Linked DNA regions of Idiomarina loihiensis L2TR. The main gene of each other region encodes a partner of the protein of the gene in region 2 in a complex. Links are inferred from orthologs where the notes say so. Each region holds a gene or a part of one and is shown on either strand. Other genes may lie near its edges. The genes, in order: IL_RS02070 and IL_RS05625.

Region 1 (9,131 bases), 760 kb from region 2 along the record:
CTCTTTACATTCCGGCGCCAGCTCTTTGAAGTATTTCCATAAATTCTTATCGGCCTTTTCATCCAGTGGCGAATGAAAAATTTCCGCCCGGGTAAGCGTTCTAAGACGATAATCGATGCCGCTATCCACATTAACCACTTCACAGTGCTGATTGATGAGTTTAATAGCAGGAATGAAACGCGCGCGCTGTAGTCCGTTTTTATAGAGTTCGTCAGGAACGATGTTTGAAGTCGCTACCAGCACCACCCCTTTCTCAAATAAGTATTCAAACAGCCTGCCCAATAACATGGCATCGGTAATATCCTGCACAAAAAACTCGTCAAAGCAGACAACTCGGGCTTCAGCGGCAATGTTATCAGCCACAATGCGTAACGGATCGCTCTGCTTATCCAGTTGTTTAAGTTCATTATGAACCCGGTGCATAAATCGGTGAAAGTGGATTCGCCATTTACGCTCAATTGGCAGACTTTCAAAGAAGGTATCAACCAGATAGGTTTTCCCACGGCCGACACCACCCCAAAAGTAGATGCCCTGAGGCTGATCCGGCTCTTTGTTAAACCACTTTTGCCAGCCTGGCAGAGTCTGATATTGATGCCACTCAATAAGCTCATCATGCAGTCTTTGCAAATGTTTAACAGCGTTTAGCTGCGCAGCATCTTTCGAGAAATCATTGTGTTCTATATCATACTGATAACGTTCTAGTGGAGACATTTGCTGTTTGGACACTACCACTTCACCTCAGTTGGGATTATCCTATAAGTTAATATGTTACCATGAAGGTGAAGCGCAGCAATCATTCGCCGCTGCGACAGCTTGTTCAGGAGTTAATTATGAGTTGGATTATTGGGGTTCTGTTGGTCGTTGCTGGTGCTATCATTGGCTTTTTTGCGGCTCGTTACAGCCAGTCGAAAGGCCAGTCAGGCGATCTCGAAGAGCAAGTACAGCAAAGTCAGCAGCGTTTAACCGACTACCAAAGAGAAGTTGCCGAACACTTCGCCACCGCAAACGCTATGGTCGAACAACTGGCAGATACCCAGCAACGTTTACAAAGCTACTTAAACCAAAGTGCTGAGCTGCTTGAGAAAAGCGATGTACAAAGTGACCTGCCTTTTTTCGCAGAAGACACAATTAAGCAACTGCGAGTGGCCAATTCATTAAATAAAGATCACCGTTCAGGCCGTGACAGCTATAGCGCCAATGATATTCCCCGCGATTACACAGAGGGCTCCAGCGGGCTCTTTTCAAGTAGTTACGAGCAAGATCAAGAAAAAGAGTCCTCAAAAACATCTTGAAACATTTTTAGAGTGAACTCATATAGCTGACAAGCGGTCTTAACTGGCGACCGTTTGTTAGTGCTTTATTAAGGAGTCACTCGAATCATGAAAAGAGTCTTAGCATTATTCAGTTTAATCTGTGTTGTTAGCTTCACCTCTATACCTTCTGCCCATGCTGGCATTCCTTTTTTTGGCAATGACGACGAACAGCCGACCTTAGCGCCGATGCTTGAGGAGGTAACACCCGCCGTCGTCAATATCTCAGTAAAAGGTAAGCGAGAAGTACGACAACGCCTGCCGGAAGCGCTTCGTTTCTTTTTTGGCCCGGATTCTCCACGTGAACAAGTCCGTGAGCGCCCGTTTAGAGGCTTAGGTTCCGGCGTGATTATTGATGCTGAAAAAGGCTATGTAGTAACCAATAACCATGTTGTAGATGACGCTACAGAAATTCTCGTCACCCTAAAAAATGGCCGTGAGTTTGATGCTAAAGTTATAGGCACTGATGAACGCAGCGACGTGGCTTTGCTAAAAATAGAGAACGGCGAAAACCTCACCGCCATAGAGCTTGGCAAGTCATCCGAGCTGCGAGTCGGTGATTTCGTGGTCGCTATTGGTAACCCTTTCGGGCTTGGCCAGACAGTAACCTCCGGTATCGTTAGCGCTCTAGGTCGAGCAGGTCTTGGCATTGAGGAACTGGAAAACTTCATCCAGACCGATGCCGCTATTAACAGCGGTAATTCGGGCGGTGCTCTGGTCACTTTAGACGGCAAACTCATTGGAATTAACACCGCGATACTCGGCCCTAACGGTGGCAATATCGGTATCGGTTTCGCTATTCCATCGGACATGATGAATAACTTAGTACAACAATTGATTGAATTTGGCGAAGTTCGCCGCGGTGTACTGGGAGTCCGGGGTAACGATTTAACTCACGACGTTGCTCAGGCATTGAATATTCCGGTCAACCGGGGGGCTTTTGTTTCACAGGTCGTACCGGGTAGTTCAGCAGATGAAGCTGGTATTGAATCCGGCGATGTCATTATCTCAGTCGATGGGCAGACAATCCGCTCATTTTCGGAGCTTGGTGCAATGGTCGGCTCTATAGGCTCAGGGAACTCATTAAAGCTTGGGGTGATTCGCGACGGTGAAGAGCAATCGATTAACGTCACCCTTGGTGCACAGGACATGTCTGTTACAGCTGAGTCAATTCACCCGGCTTTACAGGGCGCTACTCTTGCTGCAACGGATGGAAATGGAATTGAAGTAGAAGAGCTTGAAGAGCGTTCTCCTGCTGCGCGAATTGGCCTAGAGGAAGGCGATATTATTCAGGGCGTTAACAGAAAGGCAGTGAGCTCAATATCGGAGTTGCGGGCAGCAATTGAAGATAAGAGCGGTGTTATAGCCCTTAATATAAAACGAGGCGACAGTTCACTCTTTATTGTGTTGCGTAACGCAAACTGACATTGTGACAGGCAGGTGGTATCAGTGCTATGCTGATACCACCTGATTTAACCGGAAGCTGGTATGCAACAACTTTCTTCAACTTTACGATTTTTACTTCAGTCAGTTGGCTTAGGCCTAGTTGTTGCGGCTATTGTTATTATCGCTAAACCTTTCTGGGCACAGTCTGAATCATTAAGACAAAACGGCAACGAAATTACCTCCTTTAATCAGGCAGTCCGAAAAGCCGCCCCCGCCGTTGTGAATATTTATAGTATGGGGGAAATTCAGGGGTCTTATTATCAACCTCAATCATCACGCGTCTGGCGTTTAGGTTCAGGCGTTATTATGGACTCTCAGGGATATATTCTGACCGCCCATCACGTTGTCGATAATGTTGATAAAATTGAAGTCGCGCTGCAGGACGGCAGACGCTATGCCGCTCAGTTAATTGGTAGTGACCGTTACACCGATTTAGCTGTGCTGAAAATTGATGCAGAGAACCTACCGGTAATTCCTGTACAGTCAACACGCCGCGTACGGGTTGGTGACATTGTCCTCGCCATAGGTAATCCATACAATATTGGCCAGACAATTACGCAAGGTATTGTCAGTGCCAGCGGCGGTCGGGTTGGTGTCAGCAATTCCTATTCCGATTTGATTCAAATGGACGCAGTGATCAACCAGGGTGCCTCAGGCGGAGCTTTGGTTAATACCGCCGGAGAACTCATCGGCATCAATAACGCCCGCTATAATTCGGCTTTTGGAGATGGCGGCGAAGGCATTTATTTTGCCGTACCCTATGAAAATGCACGCAAAGTAATGAAAACCCTTATTCAGGAAGGGAAAGTGGTACGCGGATACATTGGTATTAGCGTTAATCCAAACTTTAGTGAAGAACAATCATTGTCAGGCATATTAATAACCGGAGTTGAACGGAACAGTCCGGCAGCAAAAGCAGGATTACAACCGAACGATTTTCTGGTGGCTATTGGTGGTGACCCTGTTCGCTCTGCGCCGGAAGGGCTTGACCGGGTTGCAGGTAGTGAGCCCGGCACTAAATTAGAAGTGGAATTTTACCGTAATGAAAAGCGAATGACGACCACCGTAACAGTGGCCGAATTACCCAGATAACGGCTGCTAAGCCGTTACTCGTTCAATATCAGCACCTAAGCCCTGAAGTTTTTTCTCAATCCCTTCATAGCCCCGGTCAATATGATAGATGCGCTCGACAACAGTTTCTCCGGTCGCAACCAGACCCGCTATAACAAGAGAGGCTGAAGCTCGTAAGTCGGTACACATAACCTCTGCGCCGGTCAGTTCATCAACCCCGTGACATAGTGCAGTATTGCCTTCCGACTCGACATTTGCGCCCATGCGTCGTAACTCAGGAATGTGCATAAAGCGGTTTTCAAATATCGTTTCACGAATACCGGCGGTACCTTCTGCAATGGCATTTAGCGCACAAAATTGAGCCTGCATATCGGTTGGAAAAGCCGGATGAGGAGCCGTAATAATATTAACTGCTTTAGGCCGGCCATGGCTCTGTATCGCTATCCAGTTATCACCTTTATCAATTGTCGCGCCAGCTTCTTCCAGCTTTTTCAACACCGCATCAAGGCTTGCCGGGTCAGTTTTTTCGCAACGCACCGAACCTCCAGTTGCCAAAGCTGCGACTAAAAACGTCCCCGTTTCGATACGGTCGGGCATGACACTATATTCACCACCATGCAGCTTATTAACACCTGTAATATGAATGGTGTCACTTCCTGCGTCGCGGACATTCGCGCCCAGGCTGTTAAGAAAGTTTGCTAAATCAATGACTTCGGGTTCGCGAGCGGCATTTTCTATGACCGTTTCACCCTCAGCCAGTACCGCTGCCATCATTAAGTTTTCAGTGCCGGTCACGCTGACCGTGTCGAGCAAAATCTCTGCGCCCTGCAGACGCCCCTCTACTGACGCTTTAATGTAACCATTTTCAACGTCAATATGCGCGCCCATTTTACGCAGGCCTTCAATATGAAGATTTACCGGCCGTGCGCCTATAGCGCAACCACCCGGCAGAGACACTTCCGCTTTACCGGTTTTAGCTAATAACGGGCCTAAAACCAAAATAGAAGCACGCATAGTTTTAACCAGATCATAAGGCGCTTTGAAGTGATTAAGCGTGGTCGGGTCAATGCAAACGCTATTATTATTCAGGTTGCTATGACTAATGCCCAGGCAATCGAGTAACTCCAGAGTTGTGTCGACATCGTGAAGGTCGGGAACATTAGACAGGGTTATTTTTTCAGACGGCAACAGCGAAGCCATTAAAATAGGCAGCGCGGCATTTTTTGCCCCTGAAATAGTGACCGAACCTGACAAAGGTTGGCCTCCACGTATTTTAAATTTATCCATCAACTAACCAACAACCTTATGGCATCATTAATTTTTTATCACGCGCCCAGTCTTCCGGCGTGTAAGCTTTTATCGATACGGCATGGATTGAACCGTCGGCAATCAACGGGTTTAGAGGACCATACACGGCTTGCTGACGCTTTACCCGACTCATATCTTTAAAGTCTTCGCTGACAGCAATAATTTCTACATTCGCGCCTTCAGCTTTAACCAGAAGCTCTTCCAGAGAAAGCGCATCGTTCAGCAAAGTTTTCAGTTCTTCAGTATTCATTGTTATCTGCCGTTGGCTTAAAAGTTAATAAGACCGCCTAGCTTAACGAAAGCAGCGACTCAACGCCACTAACGCGGGCAATTTGTTTCAGCTGTTCAGATGCTCCGATACAGGTTAACGGACCTTTCCCATCGCCAACCAATTTCAATATTTCAAGCAAAAAAGCCACCCCGGCAGTATCGATAACCTCTACATCGGTTAAATCAACCCGGGTTTCGCTTCCCACCGACCAGCTTTTGCGCTGTGACCACAGTTTAGCAACACTGTGACGAGTCAATGAACCGCTAAAAACCAGTGTCTTATCATCGCTAACCTTCACCGATGCTAACATTAGAGTCCCTCTGCCGGGCTTTCTACTTCGTCATCTGCCTTAATCGGCTCGGAAGCTTTCTTTTCAATCAGCTCGATGGTTTTATCAATGCCATTAGCCCGGATAACCGAAGAAATTTCACTTTGCTTACTGTTCAGCAGACTGACACCTTCAACAACTAAATCGTAGGCTTTCCAAATTTCTTCATCAGAGTCGTAACGTATACGAAAATCCAGACGAATTTCCGGGCGCCCTTCTTCTTTTATTCGCGCCTTCACGACGGCCGAACGTGCATCATCAGAAATTTCCTGACTAGGTTCAAAAGTGACCTTATGCTTGTCCTCGTCATACTGAGTAAAAGCACGGGCATACGTCGCCACTAAGTAATCGTAGAAAGCCTGGTAAAAACGTTCACGCTGTTCTTTTGTCGTGTCGCGCAAGTAACGGCCTAATACTTTCTTCGACGCATACATATTGTCAACATAAGGCATCATCTCATCTTCAACGACTTCCTTTAGATAATTAGGATCTGCGTCAATTTTGTTTCTGTCCGATGCAATGCGATCAAAGGTTTTTTCAGCAACTGCTTTCAATAACTCTTGCGGATCATCGTTACGAATTAAATCGGCTGACGCGGATGCAACCAGTACTAAGGTTACAAAAACGGCCGTTATCCATTGTTTTACTGCCATGGTGCTCTCCTTACCACTTATTCATTGCCCTGACTGAACAGGAATTGGCCTATCAGGTTTTCTAAAACCAATGCTGATTTAGTATCAGTAATGGTATCCCCGTCGTCTAACGTACCTACGCTGTCATCAATAAAGCCGGGTTCAAGTCCAAGATATTGCTCACCCAGGAGTCCTGACGTCAACACCGACAATGTACTGGCTTCAGAAAACTTGTCGTAATCTTTGCTAATGCTCATTGTCACACGCGGCTCATAGTAGTCGCCCGACAATGAAATATCAGTAACACGACCTACAACGACGCCACCTACTTTCACCGGCGAGCGGACTTTCAGACTACCAATATTGTCGAACTTAGCGTACAGGGTGTAACTGTCACCCGATGTCGTCATAGTCCCGCTGGCTGCTCTTAATGCAATAAAGAACAAAGCCAAAATACCGACGACAACGAAAACGCCTACCCATAACTGTGTTTTTCTTGATTCCATGGTTATCCACCAAACATGATAGCTGTAAGAATAAAATCGAGTCCTAGAATTGCCAACGACGCAGTCACTACCGTAGACGTTGTCGCAGCGCTGATTCCCGCAGAGGTTGGTACCGAACGATAACCTTTATACAAAGCTATCCAGGTAACAACAAAGGCAAATACAATAGACTTAATAATGCCGTTCAGAAGATCATCCTGCCAATCGACTGCCGATTGCATGACTGACCAAAAAGCCCCTTCATCAACACCCAGCCAGCCGGAGCCAACCAGGTAACCGCCGTAAATTCCAACGGCTGAGAACATCAACGCCAGCAGTGGCATACTAACCACACCAGCCCAGAACCTGGGAGCAATCACACGGCGTAAAGGGTCAACCGCCATCATCTCCAGACTGGAGAGTTGCTCAGTGGCTTTCATAAGACCGATTTCAGCAGTGAGTGCGGAGCCCGCTCGCCCCGCAAATAACAGACCGGTAACGACAGGCCCCAACTCACGCAGCAACGACAGCGCAACCATAGGCCCCAGACTTTGCTCAGCACCATAGTCAACTAAAATAGTGTAGCCCTGTAAGCCAAGCACCATACCGATGAATAAGCCACTGACGATAACGATGAGCATCGACAATACGCCGACGACATACATTTGTTTAATAAAGAGCGGCCATGACTTAGCTGGTTGCGGCTTGCCAATAATGGCACCCATTAACATAGCCAGGGCGTATCCAATGCCTGCCAGGCTATCCAATACCTGGCGACCGACAGACCGTATAAACTGGATCATTCCTTGCCCCTTAATAAGTCCGTTGTAAAATCGTCATCTGAATAATGAAATGCTACGGGTCCATCTGGAGCGCCGTTCAAAAACTGCTTAATAATTGCGGTCTCATTATTGCGCAGTTCATCCGGAGTTCCCTTGCCGACCACTTTTTTGTCGGCGATGACATAAGCATAATCCGCAATCGATAACACTTCTTTTACGTCGTGCGATACAACAATAGAGGTCAAACCTAGTGACTCATTCAAAGATTTAATAAGCTTTACAATGACCGCCATAGAAATAGGATCCTGACCCGCAAACGGCTCATCGTATAAAATTAATTCAGGATCCAGAGCTATAGCCCTTGCCAGAGCAGCTCTACGAGCCATACCACCAGACAGTTCTGACGGCATAAGGTGACGCGCACCACGCAGACCCACGGCCTCAAGCTTCATTAAAACCACGCTGCGAATAATTTCTTCGGGTAAGTCGGTGTGCTCGCGCAGTGGAAAGGCGACGTTCTCGTATACCGACATGTCGGTGAACAACGCACCACTTTGAAACAGCATGCTCATGCGCTTGCGTAATTGATACAAAGCGTCGCGTTTTAACTGCGGGACTTCCTCTCCGGCTACTTTGATACTGCCGCTGTCAGGCTTAAGCTGTCCACCGATAAGGCGCAACAGCGTCGTTTTACCAATGCCACTAGGCCCCATGACAGCAACCATTTTGCCTTTCGGAACATCTAACGACAGGCCGTCATAGACCCGATGGCTTCCATGCGCAAAAGTCAGATCTTTAAGTTCTACCAAGTTTGTCACGACAGTTTCCTGTTACGAGTTTATCAGCCTTTATTCTAACGACTGTCGGTATAGTCTGATACCGAAAAAGTGTTGCAAATTTTATCAGCGAATTGATTCTATTTCTGTCAATTCATCGACAAGCTTCAGTAAATATTGTGCAAAATCTTCACGTTCATGCACGCAGGCGTCACACAAGTTGAGTTGCTCAAACAAGCGAGCACCATGAACCGCGTAAAACAGAGTTTTCCCAACTTTGCTTCCGGCAATACGTTCCAACCGCTGTAAAGTCAGTGCTATATGCTCTTTTAAAGGGCCCAACAACTCCGGGTTAGTCGCAGCGGCAGCCAGCATTCCACTGCCTAGCCGAGAACATTCAGCGTCCGTATCAAGCGCTGCTAGTAAAATACTTTTTAATTCGCCTTTTGGGTCATCGGCAAACTGGTGATGATATTGCTCACGAAGTTTTTCATAACGTTCGACACGGCGTTTTAACATAGCCTGCAGCAAACAATCTTTGCTCTTGAAATGATAAAGCAAACCACCTTTGCTGATGCCCGTTGTCTGGCTCAAGGCGTCAAATGTAAGGTGCCCTGCACCCTCGGCAGCGACCAATTGATCTGCGGCATCCAGAATGACGTCTCTGTTGCTGGGTCGCCCTGCGCCTTTTTTCTCTACCATGGTGTATTCACTTTACCTAC
Region 2 (9,180 bases):
GAAGTGATGCTGCTGGGTAACAATGTCTTGTTAATGGCGGCTATGATAGTTGTGTTTCTGGGCACCATGCTACCTCTGGTTCATAAAGAAATTGGTCTGGGTACCATTTCTATTGGGGCACCTTTCTTTAATGAGCTGTATAGCTGGCTGGTTATTCCATTTGCATTAATGCTGGGTCTTGGACCCTTAATGCGCTGGCGCAGACAAGCTATGCAACCACTTCTGAAACCGCTGGCCTTAGCACTTTCTTTGGCGCTGATTCTGGCCTACACGCTGCCGAAGATTTGGGCCGACGAATTACCCGCGTTGGTGGTTATTGCGCTGTTTCTGGCGTTCTGGGTGGCTCTGGCTACACTGACCGAAGTCCAGCAAACGGTAAAACAACGCAAGCAGGGTTGGGCCGGGCTGACCAAAATTTCAGGTAGTCATTGGGGAATGGTTCTGGGGCATTTAGGTTTTGCCGTAACGCTTATCGGCATCACCCTGGTTTCAAACTATGAGCAGGAGCGCGATATTGCGCTTGCGCCGGGGCAATCGGTTGATGTTATCGGTTATAACGTTGTGTTCGAAAGCCTGCAGCATAGGGAAGGACCTAACTACGATGCCGATCAGGGAGTATTTACTGTCTACAAAGACGGGCAGGAAGTAACGCAGTTAACCAGCGAGAAACGTTTTTACCGGGTACAACGCACCAGTATGACCGAAGTTGGGCTCGATGCGAGTTTGTTACGCGATATCTATATTGCTATGGGCGAGCCGCTGGATGATGAAACCTGGGCCATTCGTTTCTATATCAAGCCCTTTGTCCGCTGGGTTTGGCTGGGCGCTATTATCATGGCAATAGGCGGCGCTATGGCATTTGCTGATAAACGTTATCGTAAGCGTGGCAAAAAGGAGATGGCCAATGACTAAGTTTCGCTGGTTTATCTTATTTGGTCCGCTGGTTTTATTCATCGGCTTGGTGGGCTTTTTACTTAAAGGCCTTGGAAGCGACCCAACCGAGCTGAATTCGGCGTTAATTGATGAGCCGGTGCCACAGTTTGAAGTGAGTGATCTTTATGACACCGAGGTGACTTACGACCAGTCAGTGTTACACGAGGGCCCTTTGCTGCTTAACGTTTGGGCTACCTGGTGCCCAACCTGTCGCGCTGAGCACGAGTTTCTCAATGAGCTAGCCTCAAGAGGTGTACCAATTGTCGGCCTTAACTATAAAGACGACTCCCGGGAAAAAGCCGTTAACTGGCTAAATACACTGGGTGACCCTTACACGGTGAATTTATTTGACCCGCAGGGCGAGGTTGCGTTTGAATTTGGTGTTTACGGTGCCCCAGAAACCTATTTTATTGACCACAAGGGCGTGATTCGTTATCGCCATGTGGGTGACGTTAATGAACGCAACTGGTCGAATCAACTGCAAGGCATTTACCAGCAATTGCTGGAGGAGGCCGAATGATCCGTTCATTGCTATTAGCTTTTGTCGCAGTGTTTGTATTGACTTCCACGGCATCAGCAGAAAATGAGAACAATTACCAGTTTGACAGCGAACAACAGCGTGCAACCTACCAGCAGTTAACCAAGGAGTTACGTTGCCCCAAGTGCCAGAATCAAAATATTGCCGATTCTAATGCGCCTCTGGCAGAAGATATGCGTGATCGTAGCTATCAGATGTTAAAAGAGGGCAAGTCACGCGAAGAAATTATTCAGTTTATGGTCGCCCGCTATGGCGATTTTGTGCATTACCAGCCACCTTTTACAACGGCTACCAGTATTCTTTGGTGGGGCCCTTTACTGATAGTTGTTATTGGCATTGGTGTAGCCATTGGCTTGACTCGCAAGAAAAAAGCGGCGGTTGAATTAACACCACAAGAACGAGAGCGTTTACAGCAATTGAGGAAGTCGGGCGATGAGTAGTTTATGGTTACTAATGTTGTTGATGTTGCTCGTTGCAGTGGTGTTCGTATTTCTTGCTACAGGAAAGCAAAGACGTTATCAGAAACGTCAGGATGAAAATCAACGCTGGTACGAACAACGTTTGTCAGAGCTTAAAGAAGAGCGCTCTCAGCACGGGCTTCCGGAAGAAGATTATCAGCATGCAAAGCAGGAGCTGGATAAAACCTTTTTGAATGACAGTCAGGATGTTGAAGAAAGCGTTAACTGGCAAAGAGCACCTGTGATTGTGCCGGTAATACTTTTGGTGGTTATATCCTCAGGCCTTTATTGGGCATTTGGCAGTTGGCAGTTACAATTGCAGGCTGAAGATGCACGCGAGCAGTTACCTGAGCTGGGGAAAAGATTGTTGCAGCAACAAAACCAGCAAGCCAGCCGCGAAGACTTAAATACCTTTGCGTTGGGTTTACGGCAAAAGCTGATGCGGGAACCGGATGACGCGGTTGCCTGGTGGATTTATGCTGGGTTAATGGTTGATCTGGGAGCAGGTGAAGACGCCGATGAAGCTTTTCAGAAGGCTCTGGAACTTGAGCCTGACAGAGTGAACACCTTAGTCAGTTACAGCCGGTTTTTATTAATGTCCGGAACGGAAGGCGGGCAGCCTAAAGCGGCTCGTATGCTAGCCCATGCGCTGCAACAGGAGCCCGACAATATCGAAGCTTTATCATTACTGGGTTTTGTGGCCTTCGAGCGTCAGGACTGGGAACAGGCTATTAATGCATGGCAATTATTAAAACAGCGTTTACCAGAAAATTCCAGTAGGTATCAGGCAGTTGTTAACGCGCTGGAAAATGCAAAGAGCCAGCAGGAAAAATCTGAAGTTGAGCTAAAGGTTACTGTTAAGCTAAGTGATGAAATGCGTCGTTACTTGCCTGCTGAAGGTACAGTTTTTGTTTACGTTACAGGCTCAGAACAGCCTATGCCTGCGGCGGTTGTCCGGCAGCCCGTGAGTGAGTTTCCTATGACTGTGACCTTGTCGAATAGTAATGCCATGTTACCGGATTATAAGTTGAGTGACCTTGACGAGTGGCTGGTGCATGCACGTATTTCGCAGGATGAAAAAATCGATCGCCAGATGGGTGATCTGGAAGCTGAGACTGTCGCTATACAAGCTGACGGTTCAACCGAATTAACTTTGACTTTATCGACCCGGATTGACGAATGAAAAAATATGGTTTTTTAATACTACTTTCCCTGTTTATGGTCGGGTGTTCATCGACACCTGAAGACCCTTATGCCGACCCACGTGACCCGTTTGAAGATTTTAACCGCGATATGTGGGAGTTTAACCGTGATGTTGATAAGGCGGTGTTAAAACCTGCCGCTGAAACCTATGAATATGTTCCTCAGCCAATTCGAAACTCATTATACAATGCAGTCGAGAACCTTGATGAACCTTCATCTTTTGTGAATAACTTGCTGCAATGGAAAGTTGCCGATGCTGGCATTTCACTGGGGCGTTTTGTTGTCAACTCCACCGTGGGTTTAGTCGGTCTGTTCGATGTGGCAACTCCTATGGGTCTTACCAAGCGCGAAGAAAGTTTCGGTCAGACCTTAGCGGTCTGGGGCGTGCCGGAAGGCCCTTATTTAATGTTGCCGCTTTTGGGCCCAACCGTTGTAGTAGACCGGGGGGGCGACTATGCCGATGGTCAATATTTTCCATACCCGTTGTTAAGTTGGCCGGTAGATTTGGCTCGTTACGCCATAAAAGGGCTGGAACTGCGTCTGCGCTTGCGTGATCAGGAGCAAGTACTGGAAAACTCCCTGGACCCTTACTCTTTTGTTAAAGACGTTTATTATCAGCGCTGGCAGGATCAAGTGTTTGATGGTAACCCGCCGATTGAAGAAGAAAACTTTGATGACTTTGACGATGACTTCGACGAAGACTTCGATGATTACGACGAATGAGTCGACGAGTCTTATTGACGATTAACCATTCCTGAACAATGCTTAGGGCATGAGTCATAACTAAGAAGTGACAATGCCCCGAGCACACATCGCATTAATTGAAGACGATCCGGTATTTCAGTCTGTCGTCAGACAGTATCTGGTAAATAGCGGTTATGATGTGTGTTGTGCTGATGATGGTAAGCAAGGTATTAAGCTTTGTCAGGAAGAATGCCCGGACATTGTGCTGTGCGATTTAAAACTACCCGACATTGATGGCCTTGAAGTCATTGAGCAACTGCTTAAAGTTTGTACTCAAATTCCAATTATTGTCATCTCCGCGTCTGAAAAGATGTCCGATATCCGTGAGGCGGTTCGCCTTGGTGCCTGGGATTATTTGGTTAAACCTGTGCAAGACCTTAGTGTGATTGAAAACGCTATCGAGAATTGTCTGCAACGTTACCAATTGGAAGAAACTTACCTGCACGATGTGTGGGAGCTGGACGCACATATTGATATTTTGTATCAGGACGACGTTATCATTGGGCGGCTGGTTGAGGAGTTGCTGCCGGACGGGCCATTAAACCTTAATGGCTACCAGTTTAACTGTTCTATTAATGACTCAGGAAAGGCTCCAATCTGGATTGACTATCGGCCTTTAACTGAGGGCAGGGTTTTAGTCATTATGGCTGCTGCGCAAAATGCAACGGAGCAGAACTTACTGCCTTTACTGGTATTGAAAACTCTTATTGATCCGCTTATCCGTCAGCATCTGTCAGGCCATGATAATACCTTGCTAGCGCCCGGGTTGTTATTACAGCACTTGAACCACGAGCTTTGTCATTCACAGGTGAGAACCGCTTTTGATGCTCTGGTAGGCATTGTGGATACGACTAAGCATAGTTGGTTATGGGCTCAGGCTGGAGATAAATTTGAGCCAGAGCCGGGAGCAAAGCCCGACTTAGCGTTAGGTATCTGGCAGCACGCCAATTTTCGTGAGCACCGCATAGAACATTTACATAAGTTGCATTGCGGGTACGAGAACACAGAGCTTATTGTGACTGCTGTGCCTCAAACTGTTTGATGGCTTTATCAAGGTATGGCAGTGACATATTCAGATTAATGGGTTGTGTAAATAGTGGGTAACCAATACCTGCCGCTAGTAAAGCCGGAACTTTCCACCAACCTTCGACCTCTACAATAAAGAAGAAAATAAGACAAATAGGCACCAATTTAGCCATATTACAAATGAGGCGGCGTGGCACCGGCATTTTTTCCTGTGCCATGGATAAAATCATAGCTCGCTGAGTAAAGCTGTAGTTAGACAGTTGCGGAATGTGACGCGAAGAAAAATATAAAGCCATAGTCAGTCTTTCATTTGAATTTTGTTAATTGGGTTGCATTATAACATGGGAAAAGGTTATAAACTTGCGCTTCTGAAGTGAACAGAATTTAAGGACAGCTGTTATGGTCAAAAAAGTCGTTATTCCAGTAGCCGGGCTCGGAACTCGGATGTTACCTGCTACCAAAGCCATTCCCAAAGAGATGTTGCCGTTGGTCGATCGCCCCCTTATTCAATACATTGTTGAGGAATGCGCCGCTGCAGGTTTGACCGATGTGATTCTGGTTACTCATTCCAGTAAAAACTCGATAGAAAATCACTTTGACACGAGTTTTGAGCTGGAGACGACTTTGGAGCAGCGGGTAAAGCGGCAACTGTTGGCTGAGGTGAAGGCCATTTGTCCTGAAAAAACTACAATTATGCATGTTCGTCAGGGTGTTGCAAAAGGCCTGGGGCACGCTGTTCTGTGCGCGCGTCCATTAATCGGAGACGAGCCTTTTGCTGTCGTATTACCTGACGTTCTGGTTGATGACGCCAGTTGTAAGCTGAATCGCGATAACTTAGCTGAAATGGTGAAAAACTTTGAAGCAAGCGGGCATTCGCAAGTCATGGTCGAAAAAGTGCCGCAGCAAGACGTCAATAAGTATGGCATAGCCGATATTAATGGCGCGGAGTTGAGTCCGGGTGAACAGGCTGGTATTACTCAACTGGTTGAAAAGCCGTCAGTTGAAGATGCACCGTCAGATTTAGCCGTAGTTGGTCGCTATGTCTTTTCAGCTGATTTATGGTCGCTGTTGGAGAAAACACCGGTGGGTGCGGGCAATGAAATTCAGTTGACTGATGCCATGGCAATGCTGCTGGAAAAACAACCGGTTAATGCGTATTACATGAAAGGCAAGAGCCACGACTGTGGCAATAAGCTAGGGTACGCTCAGGCGTTTGTTGAACATGCTTTGCGACACCCGGATTTGGGCGCCGACATGAAAGCCTACATTCAGTCTCTGAAATAAAGGCCTTTTAACGGGACTGGTACTTAAGTATCAGTTCCGACAAAGTTTTTGCACAAGGCCCGGTTAGTTCTGCTTTGGGTAATACCATATACAAACTGCCTTTACGCGAACTGCTTCCCTCAACTTCTATTTTAGCGAGTCTGCCTGAATCTAAATCTTCCTGAGCGATGTAGCCCGGCAACCAGCAAAAACCTAATCCGTTACGAATCAGTCTGAGTGCTTCGTCAAAGTGGCTTACCGTCCAGCGTTGCTCGGCTTTTAACCAGCCTTCGTCTTCTACCGGCTGGCTGCCGGTATCCTGAATGACTATTTGCAAATATTGAGACAGCTCGTTCTGGTTAATAGGTTGTTCCAGCTTTGCCAACGGGTGTTCAGGGTGACAAACCAAATCCATACTGTACTGACCTATAGGTTCCCCTATAAAGCCACGTGGAATATGGTGAGAAATAACGACATCGGCAGCTTGTTCCTGAATTTGCTCCATCGTACCGGTAAGTACGGTATCGCTGATAACTAAGCGGCTGCCACGACTAAGTTGTTGGAATTCATCCAGCACGGGAACTAGCAGACTGCGGTCAAATACCATTTCTAACGCGAGTTTAACTTCCGGCTCCCAGCCTTGCTCGAGGTTATCAGCCAGCTGTTCTATTTCCTCAGTCAGGTTAGTTAACTGACGCGAACGGCGAAGCAAAACTTCACCCGCCGCGGTTAGGTGAGCTTTTCGGCCTCTGACTTCCAATAACTGTACACCTACCACTTGCTGCAGTTTGGCAACAGCGTGATTAAGCGACGACTGGCTCTTGTTCAGGGCTTCAGCCGCGTGCGCGTAACCGCCACAGTCAACAACTGCCTGCAGGATACGCCATTGCTCAATGGTCGATTTCGGTCGGTAAACACTCATCTTGATTCCACTCCGGTGGGGCTAAACCCGAGCGGTAATCACTGCTCGAATTGGTGCCTGGTAACCTTCAATAGTCTTATTTGTGTCATTTGGATCAAGGAAGTCGGCTAACGACTCCCCGGTCATCCAATCTGTGCGCCGTTGTTCGTCTATTGAGGTAGTATTATGGTCAACCACAGAGATGTCTTTGAATCCTAACCGTTCTAACCAGACAGACAAGGCACTGGCGCTGGGCAAAAACCAGACGTTACGCATTTGCGCGTAACGCTCGCCCGGCATCATGACGGTGGTTTCATCACCTTCCACAACAATGGTTTCTAAAACCAGTTGACCGCCCGGACGGATTAAAGATTTCAGTTGCTGTAAAAACTCAACAGGTGAACGGCGATGATAAAGCACACCCATACTAAATACGGTGTCGAAGCTTTTAAGTTCCGGCATATGTTCAATACCAACCGGGAAAAAGTGTGCCCGTTGCTGCCACGATAAAGGCATTAACTGGCTAATGGCTCTGAATTGCATGAGAAAGAGTTCGCCCGGGTCAATTCCCCAAACTTGCTCGGCGCCTGCTTCCAGCATCCGCCATAAGTGGTACCCACTACCGCAGCCAACGTCCAGTACCTGACGGCCGCTTAAGTCATCTAAATGTGGTGCTACGCGTTGCCATTTCCAATCAGAGCGCCATTCTGTATCGATAAAAACGCCGAATAAATCAAAGGGGCCTTTACGCCAGGGTTGTAACTGCTGGAGCAGGCCGGTTAAGCGAGCCCTGTCGGCATCAGAGGCTTCATCGGCTTCGCCTACCTGCACGGTATTGGACAATTTAACGTGTTTTGCGGTCAAGTTTGGCAACTGTGTTAGAACCCGCTGCCAGCGTTTTAAGTTCCCGTGAGGGTTATTCTTAAAGGCCGTGAGTTGTGGTGCCAGAGTATCCAGCCACTGGCTGTGCGGACTTTGCACAAGTGCGCGAAGTTCTTTACTGAAATCAACCATAATATCCCTTATTTAACGGCCAGCATGGCGGCGAAGTTAAAGCACTGGAACCAGACCGAGCTGTGTTGAAAACCTGCTTTTTGAAAACGCTGTTGATGAGCCTGCAATGTATCAACTTTCATCACGTTTTCGATTGCTGCTCGTTTTTGGCTAATCTCAAGTTCACTGTAACCATTGGCTCGTTTAAAATTATGGTGCAGTTCAATGAGCAGATCATTCATAGATTCATCCGGATGGCGTACTTTTTCCGCGACTAATAGCGCGCCGCCTTTATTCATACCATTAAAAATATTTTGTATAACCTCGTCTCTTTTATCCTGGCTAATAAATTGCAAAGTAAAGTTTAGTACGACCACTGACGCATTTTTAATTTCGGTTTCGGCTAGATCCTGACAGTGAAGTTCAACCGGAATTTGGCTTTTAAAGCCATCCAGGTGCAGTTGCGCACGCTCTATCATAGGTTGAGAGTTGTCTATTCCAATAATTTTGCAGTTTTCTGTCTGCTCGCACCCTTTACGTATAGCAAGGGTCGCTGCGCCCAATGAACAACCTAGATCGTACAAGTGACTATTAGGCTGAACATAGCGGCTAACAATTTGTGGCAAGGTCTGTAAGATACTGGAGTAGCCCGGAACCGAGCGGTTAATCATGTCAGGAAATACTTCGACAACCTGTTGGTCAAAACAGAAGTCAGAGATGCTGGGCAAAGGCTTTGAAAATATCGTGTCATGTTGCGTCATAGAAGCTACTTTTATTCGATAAAGAATTCAGATTAATAGGCATTTTACCGATAAATGCTACTGACGCACAGGCAATATTCGACTAAAATCCGCGCTATTGCTGTGGAGGGTAAAACATTGAAACGAGCTTTAGGTGTAGTAAGTGCTATTTTTGTCACTTTTACTACAACCGTCTTTAATAGTCATGCAGGCCAATCTGATAACTGGACCCAAGCCTATGAAGAGGTGCGTATAGGTGTGCCCGATCAGATGGAGCCTTTGGTATCAATAAAAGACGGTAAAGCTATAGGGCTCGATGTTGATTTAATTAAAAAGTTTACCCAGGACATTTCGGCCAAAATAGTCTGGAAGGCCTGCGGC

What was found.
Region 1: the proteins of IL_RS05625 (region 2) and IL_RS02070 are in contact, whole or in part, in a cryo-EM structure (PDB 8I8X), measured with the Escherichia coli proteins. The link is inferred for Idiomarina loihiensis L2TR from one-to-one orthologs.

Annotation. Positions count from the first base shown.
Region 1 is NC_006512.1:419,834-428,964, reverse strand. What follows is about bases 4,552-7,501. They hold IL_RS02070 (MlaC/ttg2D family ABC transporter substrate-binding protein), read right to left. Parts: upstream 6,388-7,501; coding sequence 5,716-6,387; downstream 4,552-5,715. Other genes in these bases: mlaE (lipid asymmetry maintenance ABC transporter permease subunit MlaE), read right to left, coding at 6,875-7,501; mlaD (outer membrane lipid asymmetry maintenance protein MlaD), read right to left, coding at 6,405-6,872; IL_RS02075 (STAS domain-containing protein), read right to left, coding at 5,423-5,716; IL_RS02080 (BolA family protein), read right to left, coding at 5,131-5,385; murA (UDP-N-acetylglucosamine 1-carboxyvinyltransferase), read right to left, coding at 4,552-5,114. Also shown: cell division protein ZapE, read right to left, coding at 1-711; IL_RS02100 (YhcB family protein), read left to right, coding at 831-1,292; IL_RS02095 (DegQ family serine endoprotease), read left to right, coding at 1,380-2,735; IL_RS02090 (trypsin-like peptidase domain-containing protein), read left to right, coding at 2,799-3,848; more of murA, read right to left, coding at 3,855-4,551; more of mlaE, read right to left, coding at 7,502-7,654; IL_RS02055 (ATP-binding cassette domain-containing protein), read right to left, coding at 7,651-8,451; IL_RS02050 (TetR/AcrR family transcriptional regulator), read right to left, coding at 8,536-9,111. UniProt on the Escherichia coli protein: Involved in a phospholipid transport pathway that maintains lipid asymmetry in the outer membrane by retrograde trafficking of phospholipids from the outer membrane to the inner membrane.
Region 2 is NC_006512.1:1,175,902-1,185,081, reverse strand. What follows is about bases 1,983-4,981. They hold IL_RS05625 (MlaA family lipoprotein), read left to right. Parts: upstream 1,983-3,108; coding sequence 3,109-3,855; downstream 3,856-4,981. Other genes in these bases: IL_RS05615 (DUF6170 family protein), read right to left, coding at 4,887-4,981; IL_RS05620 (response regulator), read left to right, coding at 3,929-4,918; ccmI (c-type cytochrome biogenesis protein CcmI), read left to right, coding at 1,983-3,112. Also shown: IL_RS05645 (heme lyase CcmF/NrfE family subunit), read left to right, coding at 1-912; IL_RS05640 (DsbE family thiol:disulfide interchange protein), read left to right, coding at 905-1,453; IL_RS05635 (cytochrome c-type biogenesis protein), read left to right, coding at 1,450-1,911; more of ccmI, read left to right, coding at 1,904-1,982; more of IL_RS05615, read right to left, coding at 4,982-5,198; UTP--glucose-1-phosphate uridylyltransferase GalU, read left to right, coding at 5,302-6,186; IL_RS05605 (LysR family transcriptional regulator), read right to left, coding at 6,194-7,087; tRNA 5-methoxyuridine(34)/uridine 5-oxyacetic acid(34) synthase CmoB, read right to left, coding at 7,109-8,080; carboxy-S-adenosyl-L-methionine synthase CmoA, read right to left, coding at 8,089-8,820; IL_RS05590 (diguanylate cyclase domain-containing protein), read left to right, coding at 8,875-9,180. UniProt on the Escherichia coli protein: Involved in a phospholipid transport pathway that maintains lipid asymmetry in the outer membrane by retrograde trafficking of phospholipids from the outer membrane to the inner membrane.